DNA from 4 places in the Rhizobium sp. MHM7A genome. Region 3 is predicted to be linked to each of the others. Evidence: riboswitches for the same ligand, from Rfam matches in the RefSeq annotation. Region 3 holds a riboswitch; each other region holds the start of a gene.
The links. Region 3 has a riboswitch for thiamine pyrophosphate ahead of thiC (phosphomethylpyrimidine synthase ThiC). Riboswitches for the same ligand answer to the same signal wherever they lie in the genome.
Positions count from the first base shown of each region.

Region 1: it holds a riboswitch for thiamine pyrophosphate, as region 3 does, so the genes downstream of both, FFR93_RS33280 (ABC transporter permease) here and thiC (phosphomethylpyrimidine synthase ThiC) in region 3, are expected to answer to the same signal.
Region 2: it holds a riboswitch for thiamine pyrophosphate, as region 3 does, so the genes downstream of both, thiC (phosphomethylpyrimidine synthase ThiC) here and thiC (phosphomethylpyrimidine synthase ThiC) in region 3, are expected to answer to the same signal.
Region 4: it holds a riboswitch for thiamine pyrophosphate, as region 3 does, so the genes downstream of both, thiM (hydroxyethylthiazole kinase) here and thiC (phosphomethylpyrimidine synthase ThiC) in region 3, are expected to answer to the same signal.

Region 1 is NZ_VCHT01000016.1:24,038-27,900, reverse strand. Features, by position in the region: gene FFR93_RS33290 (ABC transporter substrate-binding protein) at 1-50, opposite strand, end outside; partial or broken gene FFR93_RS33285 (ABC transporter ATP-binding protein) at 118-929, opposite strand; gene FFR93_RS33280 (ABC transporter permease) at 926-1,732, opposite strand; TPP riboswitch at 1,893-2,006, opposite strand; gene FFR93_RS33275 (hypothetical protein) at 2,115-2,300, shown strand; gene soxR (redox-sensitive transcriptional activator SoxR) at 2,330-2,800, shown strand; gene FFR93_RS33265 (SDR family oxidoreductase) at 2,925-3,695, shown strand; gene FFR93_RS33260 (metalloregulator ArsR/SmtB family transcription factor) at 3,799-3,863, shown strand, end outside.
Region 2 is NZ_VCHT01000012.1:36,789-40,651, forward strand. Features, by position in the region: gene thiO (glycine oxidase ThiO) at 1-58, opposite strand, end outside; gene thiC (phosphomethylpyrimidine synthase ThiC) at 61-1,893, opposite strand; TPP riboswitch at 1,988-2,119, opposite strand; gene FFR93_RS29660 (acetamidase/formamidase family protein) at 2,406-3,320, shown strand; gene FFR93_RS29665 (proline iminopeptidase-family hydrolase) at 3,336-3,863, opposite strand, start outside.
Region 3 is NZ_VCHT01000024.1:1,407-5,269, forward strand. Features, by position in the region: partial or broken gene FFR93_RS37330 (IS5/IS1182 family transposase) at 605-816, opposite strand; gene FFR93_RS37335 (hypothetical protein) at 1,088-1,336, shown strand; gene FFR93_RS37340 (hypothetical protein) at 1,746-2,456, shown strand; TPP riboswitch at 2,677-2,788, shown strand; gene thiC (phosphomethylpyrimidine synthase ThiC) at 2,882-3,863, shown strand, end outside.
Region 4 is NZ_VCHT01000011.1:86,353-90,215, reverse strand. Features, by position in the region: gene FFR93_RS28605 (GNAT family N-acetyltransferase) at 1-54, opposite strand, end outside; gene thiD (bifunctional hydroxymethylpyrimidine kinase/phosphomethylpyrimidine kinase) at 265-1,074, opposite strand; gene thiE (thiamine phosphate synthase) at 1,071-1,706, opposite strand; gene thiM (hydroxyethylthiazole kinase) at 1,703-2,506, opposite strand; TPP riboswitch at 2,551-2,647, opposite strand; gene FFR93_RS28585 (DUF1349 domain-containing protein) at 2,769-3,353, opposite strand; gene FFR93_RS28580 (ABC transporter substrate-binding protein) at 3,583-3,863, shown strand, end outside.

The DNA.
Region 1 (3,863 bases), on a different contig from region 3:
CTTGTTGCGATAGCGGCGAGAATCGTCTGTCGACGGGTGAGCAGCAGCATGGTGACCTCCTCAGGTCTCTAGAGATGATGCCGAAAATTGTGATCGGTTTTCGGACGACATCAGGCTCTAACTCTTTAAATCAGAACAGGATTCAGATTTTAGGCCGACGGCCTAAAATCATCCTGTTCTAGCGGATGAAGCAGGGTTTGCAGGATTTCGGTCTCTATCGCCTGGGCCGCCGGCGAGCCGAGGTCGGCGATGCTTCTCGGGCGGGGCAGGGGAACGCGGAATTCGCGGATGACGCGCGCCGGACGGGCAGACAGCACGTAGATCCGATCGGAGAGAAAAACGGCCTCACGGACATCGTGGGTGATCAGCAGCGCCGTCCAGCGATGTTCGGTCCACATGCCTTGCAGCCACTCCTGGATCTGCGTGCGGGTCAGCGCATCGAGCGCGCCGAAGGGCTCGTCGAGCAGAAGCATGTCCTGTTTCTGGATGACGGTGCGCAGCAGCGCAGCACGCTGGCGCATGCCGCCGGAAAGGGAGGCGGGGTAGTGATGTTCGAAGCCGGCGAGGCCGAACCGATCGAAGAGCGGCGCAACAGCGGCGCGGGCGGCCCGCCGGCTCATGCCCTTCACTTCCAGCCCGAGGGCGGCATTGTCGATGATCCGGCGCCAGGGCATCAGCGCATCGCGTTGCGGCATGAAGGCAAAGGAATGTGGCGTCTCTTCCAATGCCGCACCATTGAAAAACATGTTGCCGGAATCGGGCCGCAGCGCCTGCGTCAGCAGTCTCAGAACGGTCGATTTTCCGGAACCGGATGGGCCGACGATCGAGACGAACTCGCCGTTTGCGACAGCCAGCGAAATGTCGCCCAAAACCTTCATGCCGTCGAAGGATTTCGAGATGTTGCGCAGTTCAAGCATCTGACCGGTCATCGGCGTCGTTCCTGGGATGGCTGCCAGGGCATGACGAAACGCTGGATCAACAACGTCAGCGCGAAGAGGCAGAGCGTCAACAGAGCGCTGACGATAACGGCGGCAAGCACCAGATCGGGACGGAAATTGTTCTTGGCGTTGAGGATATAGATGCCGAGGCCGCGCGCGGCACCGGCATATTCGGCGAAAATTGCGCCGACGACGGCATAGGTGATCGAGATCCTGAGGCCGGCGAAGAAATAGGGCAGCGAGGAGGGAAGCCGCGCCAGGCGGAAAATGCGCCAGCGGCTCGCTTTCATCGAGTTCAAGAGCTCGGCAATGTCACGGTCGGTCGCCTCATAGCCCTGAAGCAGAGCGACGAGCAGCGGGAAGAAGGTGACGAGCGCCACCAGCAATATTTTCGGCAAGAGGCCGAAACCGAACCACAGAACGACAAGAGGTGCGATCGCCACCAGCGGCAAGGTCTGGCTGGCGATGAAGATCGGCAGCAATGCGCGGCGCATGAAGGGCATGAAGTCCATCAGGATGGAAGAGACGAAGGCGAAGGCGAGTGACAGCGCGAAACCGCCGAGCGTGGCACCGAGCGTCGGCCAAGTGTTTGATATCAGTGCCTCTCGGTTCAGCCAGCCCTGGATAAGGATGCGCGAAGGTGCCGGCAGGATGGAAGGTTTTATGCCGGAAAGATCGACGTAAAGTTCCCATGCCGCGAGAAAGGCAAAGCCTGCGAGCAAGGCGGGCATCGCGCGATAGATGGCGAGGCGGAGCGTCGCAAGACGCGAATCCGATGGTCGTGGCGATGTCATCGGCGTTCGATTTCAGGCTTTCGTCGGGCCGTTCGTGGCAACTTGTCGACGGCATCGGTCTCGATGCGCGGCCGCACCCGCTTGAGGGCGATTGCCATGACGGTAGCGATAATGATGCAGGCGGAACTGCCGGACGTGGGGTAAAGTGACACTTGCGCGCCGGAAAACATTTGGACCTCGCTCCGCTGGCATTACCCAGATCAGCTTAGAAGGGTCCGGAGACTTGCACCTCGCATCTCAGCCCCGGCGACACGGAGCTCCCCTGTTATTGCAGCGAAAACTATCATTCGGGTCTTCCTGCCGCAACCGCAAAATTGCAAAGCAGTCCGTCTGGCCGGATGGGACCGCAGATAAAAAACACCCGGACGGAGGTCCTGTCCGGGTGTTTTCCGAGGTTCCGTACCTGCCGGGAACGGAACCGAGCGCTCACCTCTCAGGCGGCTATTCGGCAGGGGTGATCGGTATGGCGGCAAGCGTCGATGTCGTCATTTCACCTGTATCGATCGACGGTCTCACCGTCGCTCTTTCCTGCGCCGCGGCTTCACGGCCGAGGGAGGAGGGGTTATAAAACCTCAACCAATGTTGAGGTCAATAGGAATGAATACGGTTTCTGCAACGCCGCTCGGAAGGCTTCTGACGGTCGGAGAAGTGGCGCAACGCAGTGGTCTTGCCGTATCGGCGCTGCATTTCTATGAGGCCAAGGGGCTGATCTCGAGTATCCGCACGCGCGGCAACCAGCGGCGCTACGGACGCGATGTGCTTCGCCGGCTCGGCATCATCAAGGTGGCGCAACGTGTCGGCATTCCGCTTTCGGAAATCCAGACGGCATTTGCCTCCCTGCCGCAGGGACGCACGCCGACAGTCGCCGACTGGCAGACGCTGTCGGCGCGCTGGAAGAATGAACTCGATGCGCGAATCAGGCAGCTCAGCCTGCTGCGAGACCGCCTGACCGGCTGCATCGGCTGCGGCTGCCTGTCGATCGAAAGCTGCCCTTTGCGCAATCCCTTCGATCGACTCGGCGAGGAAGGGCCGGGCGCGCGGCTGCTGGAGGCCGAAAACGAAGTATGAGCTTTCAGGGGAGAGCCCTAGCCTCTCGCGGAAAGATGATGCCTGCCTTTCTTTCGGCGGGCGCGCTCATATGTTAAGGGCGAATGGCGCAACAGGCGGCATTGTCCGCGAGGAGGACGGCTTCGTGTTCCATCCGAGACTATTCGAAAATCGCAATGTCGTCGTGACCGGCGCCGGGCGGGGCATCGGCCTCGAAGTGGCGCGGCAGTTTCTGGACTGCGGCGCGAAAGTGATCGTCCATACCGGTCGCAAACCCGAACGGGACCTGCCGGATTTTCTGCTGACGGCTGAATCGGAAAGGCGGGCGCTGCTGTTGCACGCCGATTTCACCGCCGTCGGCGGTGCTGCGCAATTTGCTGAAAATGCGCTCGCCTTTTTCGACAAGGTGCATGTGCTGGTCAACAACGCCGGCACCATGCTCGGCCGTTTTCCGGCTGCGACACTGACTGACGCAGATTATGAAACGATCGTCCGCTTGAACCAGACGTCGGTGGTGGCGCTGACGCGTGCGTTGCTGCCGGCATTGAAAGCCGCGCAAGGCGCTGCCATCGTCAACACCGTTTCAATTTCCGCGCTCACCGGCGGCAGTCCCGGTTCTTCGATTTATTCTGCCTCGAAAGCCTTCGTTTCAACCTATTCCAAGGCGCTTGCCCGCGAACTTGCGCCGGATGGCATCCGCGTCAATTGCGTCTCGCCCGGAACGATCGAGACGGATTTCCATGAGCGCTATTCCTCCCGCGAGAAGCTGGAGCAGACGAGAAAGTCCATTCCCTTGCAGCGGCTGGGCACAGCGGAGGATTGCGCTCCGGCCTATCTGTTCCTGGCGGCACCCTCCCTCTCCGGGTACATTACCGGCCAGGTCCTCGAGATCAACGGCGGCCAGCTTATCTGCTGATTTAGTTAGACCTTTTTTGACATTTCATCACTTTTGGCAAATTCGCGTGTGCGAATATGCTATTGTGCTGATCCGCCTTTTCGCTTCCCTTCCGAGATGTCGAATGCCATTGCCCAAACCCGTGCCGGGAATGTCCGGTCAGGAACTGCACAAACTCGCTGGAAGCGC
Region 2 (3,863 bases), on a different contig from region 3:
AGAGCTGCCACGCAACGGTGAGGCCGGCAACGCCGGCCCCCTTGACGAGGATGCGCATCGTCATTCTCCGGAAGGCGTTTTCGCGGCCTCGGCGACCGGCATGTAGAGGTCGCCGCCGTCGCGATACCTGGCGGCCATGGCTTCCAGTCCTTCTTTCTGGGCTTCGGCACGAATGTCGTGGGAAATGCGCATGGAACAGAATTTCGGGCCGCACATCGAGCAGAAATGCGCCACCTTGTGCGCCTCCTTCGGCAAAGTCTCGTCATGAAAGGAACGCGCCGTTTCCGGATCGAGAGACAGGTTGAACTGGTCTTCCCAGCGGAATTCGAAGCGTGCCCGCGACAGCGCGTCGTCGCGGATGCGGGCGGCCGGATGCCCCTTGGCAAGATCGGCGGCATGAGCGGCGATCTTGTAGGTGATGACCCCGGTCTTGACGTCGCTGCGATCCGGCAGCCCCAGATGCTCCTTCGGCGTGACGTAGCAGAGCATGGCCGTGCCGAACCAGCCGATCATCGCGGCCCCGATGCCGGAGGTGATGTGATCATAGCCCGGCGCAATGTCGGTCGTCAGCGGTCCGAGCGTATAGAAGGGAGCCTCGCCGCAAACCTTGAGCTGCTTATCCATATTCTCTTTGATCTTGTGCATCGGCACGTGGCCGGGGCCCTCGATCATCACCTGGCAATCCCTGGCCCAGGCGATCTTGGTCAGTTCGCCGAGGGTTTCGAGCTCGGCAAATTGCGCTGCGTCATTGGCATCGGCGATCGAGCCAGGGCGAAGGCCGTCTCCAAGCGAGAAGGAGACGTCGTAAGCGCGGCAGATGTCGCAGATTTCCTCGAAATGCTCGTAGAGGAAGCTCTCCTTGTGGTGATGCAGACACCACTTGGCCATGATAGAGCCGCCGCGTGAGACGATGCCGGTGACACGATTGACGGTGAGCGGGATATAGGCAAGCCGCACGCCCGCATGAATGGTGAAATAATCGACGCCCTGCTCGGCCTGTTCGATCAGCGTATCGCGATAGACCTCCCAGCTGAGATCCTCGGCAATGCCGTTCACCTTTTCAAGCGCCTGATAGAGCGGCACCGTTCCGATCGGAACCGGCGAATTGCGAATGATCCATTCCCGGATATTGTGAATGTTGCGGCCGGTGGAAAGGTCCATCACCGTGTCGGCGCCCCAGCGGATCGCCCAGACCATCTTTTCCACCTCCTCCGCCATCGACGAGGTGACGGCCGAGTTGCCGATATTGGCATTGATCTTCACCAGGAAATTACGGCCGATGATCATCGGTTCGGACTCCGGGTGGTTGATGTTGGCCGGAATGATCGCCCGGCCAGCCGCGACTTCCCGCCGGACGAATTCGGGCGTGACGGAATCGGGAATATCAGCGCCAAAGCTCTCGCCGTCGCGGGTCAGCGCCTCCTTCGCGGCCTGCCGGCCGAGGTTTTCGCGGATCGCGATGAACTCCATTTCCGGCGTGACGATGCCGGCACGCGCATAGGCGAGCTGGGTGACGGCGCGGCCCGTCTTTGCCTTGAGCGGTGTGTTGCGAATGGGGAATTCCGGCGTCAGCCGCTCGCCTGCGGCAAAACCATTGTCTTCAGGCTTCACCAGCCGGCCTTCATAGGCTTCGACATCGCCACGCGCCTTGATCCAGTTTTCGCGCAAACGCGGCAGCCCGGCGTCGATCGAGACCGTATGTTGCGGGTCAGTATAGGGACCGGAGGAATCATAGACCGTGACCGGTGGTTCGCCCGAGGTCGGGTGAAGGCTGATTTCGCGCATAGGCACGCGAAGATCCGGATAGAGTGTTCCGGGCTTTACGACCTTGCTCGAGGCCGGAAGCGGGCCGGTGGTGACCACGGGAGTAAGCTTGGGTGCGGCAATATTCATGGGTGAGGCTCCAAGGTTTGACGTTTGGAGACCCAGTTCCAGTGTTGGAATGATGGAAAGACGCCTCAAGCGACAAAGCGAAATCCGCCCGACAGCCGCAGCGTCCGCACCGTCCCTACGCCAGTATGAACTGGATCAGGTTCAACGGGTCACTGCGCCACAATCGGCAAAGCCGTATTGTTCAGCAGAATCTCAGCCCCTTGCCGGGACACCCCTGGTGAATGCGCGGCATCAAAGACCGGAGCGGCCCCGATGTCAAGAAGGCCTCTCCTTATCCGTTCCGATGCAATGGTTTGAATTTGAGCACGATGGAAAAAGAAGGAGGCAGCCTGAAGGGAAATCCCTCTGATGTTTCATGAGCATAGCAGTGCGGGCCCCAGCCGCGCGCTCCGCTGCGGAGGCTGATGGAGGCCCCGTGCCAGGCAGGATTGGCACCCCGAGATCTCTGGTCTAGTGTTGAGTTCTCTGCGGGCATTCAGCAGCAGCCGGTACGTTGAACAAACGGGGTTCTCATGACCACGCATCGCTTCATTCCGACGATCTTCCATAATGTCATCGGTTCCCTGCCGGTGGCGCTCCGTATCGCGAGTGGCGATACCGTGGTCACGGAAACGCTCGACGCCATCGGCTATGACAAGGACGGCATCAGGCGGGCATCTGGTCCGAACCCGATGAACGGCCCAATTTTCGTGGAGGGTGCGGAGGCCGGTGATGCGCTGAAGGTAGATATCATCAGCATGACGCCGACCAGGGGCACTGGTTTTACCCGAAGCATCGTCGCGGCCAATGTTGTCGACCCTGAAACGGTTCGCGGCCTTCCGCCGCGCGATACCGCTCTCTGGACCATCGACCGCGAAGCATTGACCGTCCGGCTGTCGGAGCCGGTCGCGGGTCTCGAGAATTTCGTTCTGCCCCTCGCGCCGATGATCGGCTGTTTCGGGGTCGCGCCCGCCCTCGCCCAGGCGATATCGACCGCGACCAGTGGCGAATATGGCGGCAACATGGACTATCGCCTGTTCGGCCCCGGCACCACGGTTCGCTTCCCAATATCGGCGCCGGGCGCCCTGTTCTTTTTGGGCGACTGCCATGCCGTGCAGGGAGATGGCGAGATTGTCGGCACCGGCATCGAGACCAGTTTCGAGGTCACGGTGCGGCTGACGGTGGAAAAGAAGTCTGGGCTGGTCTGGCCGCGCGGAGAAACCGCTGAAGACATCTTCACGATCGGCAATGCCCGGCCCCTCGATCAGGCGCTTCAGCATGCGACGAGTGAAATGCTGAACTGGCTGGCGTCCGATTATGGTCTGGACAGGACGGCTGCAAGCCATCTGCTGGGCCAGGTAGTGCGTTACGATGTCGGCAACGTCTTCGATCCGGCCTATACGATGGCTTGCCGGGTCGCGAAGAAATGGCTGGCCGGCCGATCGTGACGACCGGTCCATGCTTCAGTCGTGCCGCGACAGAAAGCGGGAAACGGTCGCCATGCACAGCGGCCTTTCCTCGACATGCGGCATATGGCTGGAATTTTCGAAGAGCACCCACTCGCAGCCGGGGACGCGATCGAGATAGGGCCTGACGACGAGGGGCGTCGCCTCGTCATATTTGCCCGAGATCAGCAGCGTCGGTGCTTCGATGCGATCGAGCCGGTCTTCGATCGTCCAATCCTTCATCGTTCCGATGACGTGGAATTCCGTCGGGCCGTTCATGTTGCGATAGACGGTGTTGTCTTCGTCCATGATGGCAAAGGTGCGCGCCACCTCGGGCGGCCATGGCGCCACGCGGCAGACATGGCGATCATAGAAGACGCGGGAGGCGGCGATATAGTCCGGATCGGTGAGGCTTCCGGCGTGTTCGTGCTTCAGCAGCGTGTCCTGCACCTCCTTCGGCAATTCCTGCCGCAGCCGGTTGGCCTCGGCAACCCAGGTGTGCATGTTGGCCGGCGAATTGGCGATAACCAGGGCTTTCAAACCCTG
Region 3 (3,863 bases):
CTATCTATTTCACTTTGAGGTCCATTCATCGTTGTTTGTGAAGTCTCTCATTCTTGAAAGAATCGTCGTCGTGAATGAGAGAACCCTATCAGTCCCCGGATTTTTTCAGGAATATCGAACCCGATGGCAGGAGAGATTAACAAGAGCGGCGCCGCCGCAATGGACCGGGCAGTCGCTGAACTGGGCCGGTCGAGGCGGCAACGCTACACTCGCCCTCGCAGACCTCCTGGCTCCGGCGCAGACCTCTCCGGAGAGGTCGTTGGCGACGACATGTCATCTGCACTTGTCGATGCAATTTTATTTCATGACCATGTCCAATCGCTGACCATAGATTGTGCAAATACACGAGGGTAAAAACGATCATGGCCCGAATTCTCAACCGAATGCTGACGGCCGTACCCCTGCCATGGGGACCCTGTCAGCGTCAGCGTCCGACTCCTTGAATCGACGGTCGACTTCCGCGCGTTCCTCTCTGCGGGCGCGTTAAGCTCCGAGAAGAAGTGATGCATTGAGACAGCAAACTCTACAAATGCGATCGGCGACGACCGCGGGCGTTAGTGCACAGATCTGGAATTGAACGGATGGGGATCTTTGAAACGGCTGATCATGCCGAGGGTGCCTTGCGGCGGACGAATTTCGGGCGTGCGCAGTCAAGCATGCGATTGAGAACGGCGCAGCCGATGACGCCTTCGGTCTGCTGACCAGGCCGCGACCTCGCCCGCAGACGCCGCCCGATGATGGACTTTTATCGCCCGATTGCCGTTTCGACCAGCGAGCGTTTGCGTAGCCGTTAGAGAGTTGCCATTTCACGCGTCCGCCAAAGACACGAAATGCGATATATATAGAATTATATACAATAATATATTCCACAACTGACGGGTTTCTCGCAATAGAGAGTAAGATCTGCCAAATTGGAAACGATATACTTTGAAATATATCCGACACATCTATTGCGTTGCTTGTCGTTTTCATAAAGTGTCCTGTTATGATGAGTTACGACAGTGCAACAGGAAGATTTTTCCCATGAATGGCTGGAATCTTGCCGGCGACGTCATCGTCGGGAGGCTTGCACAAGGAGCACGACGACATGGATCACCAAAAGAAATCAGACAAGCGCCTTGGCTACTCGCATCTGCGGTTGGCAACCATCGACGGCGTGTCGCTGCCTGGTCTACAATTGTCACTCGACCGGCAGGAGGGCTCTGCGTCGACGAAGAAGACCTTTTTCGAACAATTGCTCCTGGATTTTGCTTTCGGTTGCTACCTATTTTATCCGATCCAGCTGTATGAACATCCCGCAACGAGCGAGAGGACGACAAAGGCGCTAAACCGTTAAGTGAATTGGGAGAATGTGGACCGGGCGCCACGTTCCTCCTATGAAATCCACGTCTATCGAGTTTCCATATTCCAGGATGGAAGCATCGGCTCAGTCGCCAACGCTTGCAAACTCCTACAACAGGTCGGCGCGCGGATGGAGGACATCATGGACGACCTTGATGGGACGCAAGCAAAGGACGGCTCGGGCACACAGGCTTCAACAGGTGTGAACCAGCACGGCAGGAACATCGGAAGATGGTAAGAAAGTCTATCGGGAACCCGACCGTTAAACGGTACCCGCAAGGCGCAGTTCAAATCTTGCTGCTGGCATCAAATACGCTGGCAACGCGCGCTCGCCTGCCAAAATCAAGGAAATTTGACGCGCAGGGTTCGCCCATCAAATTTACTGCAGAAAGGATTCGTTCTCCGTGTCATTTTGTTCTTCGAAACGCATTCGCATCGCCGCACTTGCAGCGACTGCCATCGTCCTGGGCACCCAGATCGCAATTGCGCAAGAACCGTCTATAGGGTCTCAGTGGCTGAACTCGCCGACATCTCGAGTGGAAGCGCTTGCGGTCCTTCAGACCTTGAATGCCAATCTCCTGAGTAACGCCAGTGCTACGTTGACCCTTGATCGCTGGTGCGCCGCGCACAAGCTCGCACCGGAAGGTTCTAAGATTGTAGCTCAGCGTGTGGGCGGGCAAGACAAGCCGGCCGATGAGCACATCCGTGAACTTCTGACCGTCGGACCCGGTGAGCTGATCGCTTATCGCCGCGTCCGCCTGGTCTGCGGCGACCGCGTCTTGTCGGAAGCCGACAATTGGTATGTACCCGCAAAATTAACTGCAGAGATGAATCAGGCTTTGAAGACCAGTGATATCGCGTTTGGCAGAGCCGTTCAGGCTCTTAATTTCACTCGCACAAACCTGTCTGCCAAGTTGCTCTGGTCCCCTCTATCCGAAGGCTGGGACATGGAGGGCTTAACAGCGCATGAAACAAGTTCCCTCAGCCTGCCGCCGTTCCTGCTCGAACATCGTGCCGTACTGAAACTTCGAGACGGCACGCCGTTTAGCGCCTTGGTCGAAAGCTACACGGACAAAATACTAGACTTTCCAGTTCCGCGCCTGCTTTCTCAATAGCGCTTCGGTACTCAGCATACTTGCTGAACTGCGCGGGATAAAAATCGACAGCCACTGCATGCGACAAAAGCGCCTGCCTTGCGGAAGCGTGCCGGTCGGGCGACTGACTTGTCGATTCGTTTGATCGCGGCGACCAAGTACGATAGCCTGAGTGTAACCTGACCCCAAGCCGTCGCAGATTGTCGCTTGACAGTCCCCTCGGCAAGCCTCTACCCTTTTTGGCATTCACCAGGGGGGTCCCGGCAAGGGGCTGAGATACTGCTATCGCGCGCAGTGACCCGTTGAACCTGATCCAGTTCATACTGGCGTAGGGACGGTGCAAGCGCTCGAGAGGTTTCGAATTCACGCGTGGAATCCGTGCCGGCGTCTTTCCATCATTCCGGCTGAGGACTGGGTCTCCAATCGAAAACTTGGAGCCTCAAACCATGAGTATCGCCGCCGCCCCAACCGTCACCACCGGCCCCTTGCCGGCATCCAGGAAGATCTACATTCGGGGGGACATCCATCCCGACATTTGCGTGCCGATGCGCGAAATCAGCCTGCATCCGACATCGGGCGAGCCGCCCGTTGTCGTCTACGACTCGTCCGGACCCTATACGATCGAGGGCGCCGAGATCCGTATCGAACAGGGGCTGCCGTCACTGCGACGTGACTGGGTTCTCGCCCGCGGCGACGTCGAGGCCTATAAGGGCCGCCATGTCCGTCCCGAAGACAACGGCTTTGCCAGCGGCGAAAGGCTGACGCCTGAATTCCCCGCGCTACGCCAGCCGCTGCGCGCAAAGGACGGCAAGGCCGTCACCCAGTTCGCCTATGCGCGCGCCGGTATCATCACGCCGGAAATGGAGTTCATCGCCATCCGCGAAAATCTCGGCCGCAAAGCGAGGGCCGAAGCCATGGTCCGCAGCGGCGAGAGCTTCGGCGCCCATATTCCCGACCATGTGACGGCGGAATTCGTCCGGCAGGAAGTGGCGGCGGGTCGGGCGATCATCCCCGCCAACATCAACCATCCGGAAGCCGAACCGATGATCATCGGCCGCAATTTTCTGGTGAAGATCAACGCCAATATCGGCAACTCCGCCGTCACCTCATCGATGGCGGAGGAGGTTGAGAAGATGGTCTGGGCGGCCCGCTGGGGCGCCGATACCGTCATGGATCTCTCCACCGGCCGCAACATCCACAACATCCGCGAATGGATCATCCGCAATTCGCCGGTGCCGATCGGTACCGTGCCGCTCTATCAGGCGCTGGAGAAGGTCGAGGGCATTGCCGAGAACCTGACCTGGGAGGTGTATCGCGACACGTTGATCGAACAGGCCGAACAGGGCGTCGACTATTTCACCATCCATGCCGGCGTGCGGCTTCACTACATCCCGCTCACCGCCAACCGCGTGACCGGCATTGTCTCGC
Region 4 (3,863 bases), on a different contig from region 3:
TTCTTTCAGTTCGGCGAGCCTGTTGGAATATAAGCTCACAAGCAGGTCTGGCACCTGTTCTCTCCTCCAGATGTTCCGCTATTGCGGAATATATCCCCTTTTAATGTCATAGACTTGGCCATCTCAGAAGGCTTGTCAACAGGGATTTTCAGATGGGACGCGACTGTTCTCGTTGCGCCTTCAATGTGGGTATGGGTCCAATGCAAAACGGCCCGGAAGAAGCCGGGCCGTTTTACATTTGCATCTGTTTGCCGATGCCAGCGCTTATTCGGTGTGTTTCCACAGCGCGTGGAAATGCTGCACCGGACCGTGGCCAGAGCCGACGCTGAGCTTTCCCGCGGCTGCGACCGCGCCGGCGAGATAATCCTTGGCGATGGCAACGGCCTCGGAAGCCGAGGCGCCGTTGGCAAGTTCGGCGGCCAGCGCACTGGAGAGCGTGCAGCCGGTGCCGTGGGTATTCTTGGTCGGCACGCGTCGGGCCTCGAACCAGTGCAGGCCGCCGGCTGTGGCAAGCACGTCGGGGCTCTCGTCACTGTCGAGATGGCCGCCCTTGACCAGCACGGCGGTCGGACCGAGGGTACGCAGCTGTTCGGCCTGGGCAGCCATCTCGGCCCGATTTGTTGCGACCTGCTGGTGCAGAAGTGCAGCGGCCTCCGGCAGGTTCGGGGTAAGAAGCGTGGCAAGCGGCAGCAGCCGCCGGGTCAGCACGTCGACCGCGTCAGGCTCAAGCAGGGCGGCGCCGCCCTTGGCGATCATCACCGGGTCGAGCACGACGGGGATGCCACGTCGATTGGTGAGCGCTGTGGCGACGGCCTCGGCAATGCCGGCATTGGCGATCATGCCGATCTTGACGGCGTCGACGCGCACATCGGCAAAGACGGCATCGATCTGGTCGGCGACGAATTGCGGCGGCACCAGATGCACGCCGCTCACCCCTTGCGTGTTCTGCGCCGTCAGCGCGGTCAGCACCGCCATGCCGTAGACGCCGCGGGCGGAAAAGGCCTTGAGATCGGCCTGGATGCCGGCGCCGCCGGATGGATCGGAGCCGGCGATGGAGAGAACGTTGCGGATCATGGGCGGACCTTTCGGATTTCTGCGGCGATGCGGCGGGTGGCGGCCTCGGGGTCTGCAGTGCCGCAGATGGCGGAGACGACGGCAAGCCCTCTGGCGCCGGCTGTGAACACCTCCGCCACATGCTCCGCCTTGAGGCCGCCGATGGCGACCGACGGCACCGGCGAGGCCTTCACCAGCCTTGCAAGACCGTCAAAGCCGATTGGCTGTTTGTGGTCGGCCTTGGTCGGGGTCGCAAAGACCGGTCCGACGCCGGTATAATCAACGAGACCGGGATCGACGGCGCTAGCAAGCGGCGCTGTCTCGACCGAGAGGCCGAGGATCATGTCGGGACCGATCATTGTCCGTGCCGTGCGCGCATCCATGTCCTCCTGGCCGATATGCAGGCCGTCGGCACCTATGGCGACCGCTGCCTCGACATCGTCATTGACGATAAGCAGCGCGCCGGTTCCCGCAAGCGCTTGTTTCAAGGCTCGGCCGGTCTCGATCATTCTGGGCGTGCCCGCATGTTTGTCGCGCAGCTGCACCATCGTCGCGCCGCCGGCAACGGCAAGGCGCGCGGTCTCGATCATGCCGATCGCGGCGCAGAGATCGGAATCGAGAACGAGATAGAGCGAAAGGTCGAAGCGCTTCATGCGACCGATACCCTTGCCCTGGCATCGAGCGTTTCGGCGTCGATCGCAGCCAGCGCATCGAGGAAGCGCCAGGAGAAGGAGCCCGGGCCGGCGGCACCCAGCGCCGCATCTTCGCCGGCAACGGCGAAGGTCGCAAGCGCGGCGACAGTCGCGCCGAAGATATCCTCGGGCGCGGTCGCGGCAAAGGCGCCGACGAGGCAGGTAAGCGAGCAACCGAGCGCGGTGACCTGCGGCATCAGGGCCGACCCACCCTGAATGCGCACGGCCCTTTCACCATCGGTGACGAAATCGACCGCACCGGTGACGGCAACGACGGCTTGCTGCCGCTCCGCCAGCCGCCGTGCCGAATCCTCCGCCTGTTCGACCGGGTCGCGGCTGTCGACGCCCTGGCCGCGGCTCTCTCCGCCAGCAAGCGCGATGATCTCGGACGCGTTGCCGCGGATGATCGTCGGCTCGAGCGCCAGGAGATCGGCGACCGCTGCGCGGCGGAAGGCCGTCGCGTAATGCGCGACCGGATCGAGCACCCAGGGTTTGCCGGCTGCGTTGGCGGCCTTCGCCGCCGTCTGCATGCCGTCGATCCATTGCGTCGAAAGCGTGCCGATGTTGATGGTCAATGCATTCGCGATGCCGGCGAATTCACCGGCTTCTTCAGCGGCATGTACCATGGCGGGCGAGGCACCCGACGCAAGCAGGACATTGGCCGCGACGTTCATGGCGACATAATTGGTGATGCACTGGACGAGCGGCGGCTTTTCGCGCATCGCCTTCAGCATGGCTCCCGACGTGATCTTGCTCTGCATGGTGCCCCTTTCAGGCGGGGCGGCCGCGGGGCGCGCCTCTCACGGCGGGGCCCCGAGCGACTCCCTCCGCCGGCATTATCCGGTTCAGGTTCGAAGGGTTCTTCTCAGCCCGTCTGTCGACGAACGCCCCTGTCTCTCAATCGTGCTCTTTTCGCAGAGAAGGGCGCGGCTGTCACTCAGAAATGACAATTCGGGTATAGTGGCTACCTTTGGGCGTGGATGTTACTGCGGTGCTTCGGAGCGCAATCCTGACGAAATCCCCCTAACTCAAATCATGAAGACCCGTCGTGATCGCGGCCGCGATCGAAAACTCCGCAAACCGCACCGTCAGCCCCCTGCGCTCCGGCGTGCAGGCTGTCGGCCCCACCTCGTAACGGTCTGCAGCCGGGAAGGGCGCTAACCGCAGCAACGCCCAGAAGCGCCCATTGCGTGAAGCCTGGATTCGCATCGCTCCGTTTGCGACGGTGACGCGGATGTGGAAATCCTCCAGTTCCTTGAAGGGCTGCGATACCGACCAGTCGGATCTGCCGTCGGTAACGACGGTGCTGAGGAAGGCTTCGCCGTCGGTGAATTCGACGCCTGTCTTCAACCAGCGGCTCTCGTCGAGGCGCACCATCAGGCCGGCCTGGTCGTAGAGGGTGCGGAACTCGCCCTGGACGCGGATCTGTGCGGTGAAGCTGTCGCCGGTGGGAAAGGCGAGGAAGTGGCCGGTGTCGCGGGTGAAGCCGTAATAGGTCTCGCGCCAGAAATCGGTCTTTTCGTCCGTTGTGATCGTCAGGCCGGTTTCGTCGGCGTGCCAGCTGGCCGGTTCGTTCAGCCATTGTCCCTGGTTGAAGTCGATGCTCATTCGATCCTCCCTTTGTTGAAGTCCTGACGCTGCCGATTCTCCATGTTCGTATCATGCGCGACCTTCGCGCAGGCAGCCAGTCTCGGCCGGCGATGTTGTGCTCTCTCAGGCATTTCAGCCTCCGCCGCAGACATAATCCGCGGCTTCGGCTTGACACGATAGTTCCAGCTTCTATTCTGTTACAAAAAGATGAATTACATAATTGTGGAACGAAATCGGGAGCTCTTACATGAAAACGCTTGTCGCATTCCTTCTCGGCACCGCGCTCGTCGCCCTGCCTTCGACCCTCTCTGCCCAGGAAAAGGGCGGCGTCATCAATGTCGCGACGATCGGCGAGCCGCCGACGCTTGATCCGATGTCGTCGACGGCCGATCTCGTCGGCATCGTCACGCAGCATATTTTCGAAACGCTCTATACCTTCGACAAGAGCTGGAACGTCACGCCGCTGCTGGCCGAGAGCCTGCCTGAGATCAGCGCCGACGGCAAAACCTATACGATCAAACTCAGAAC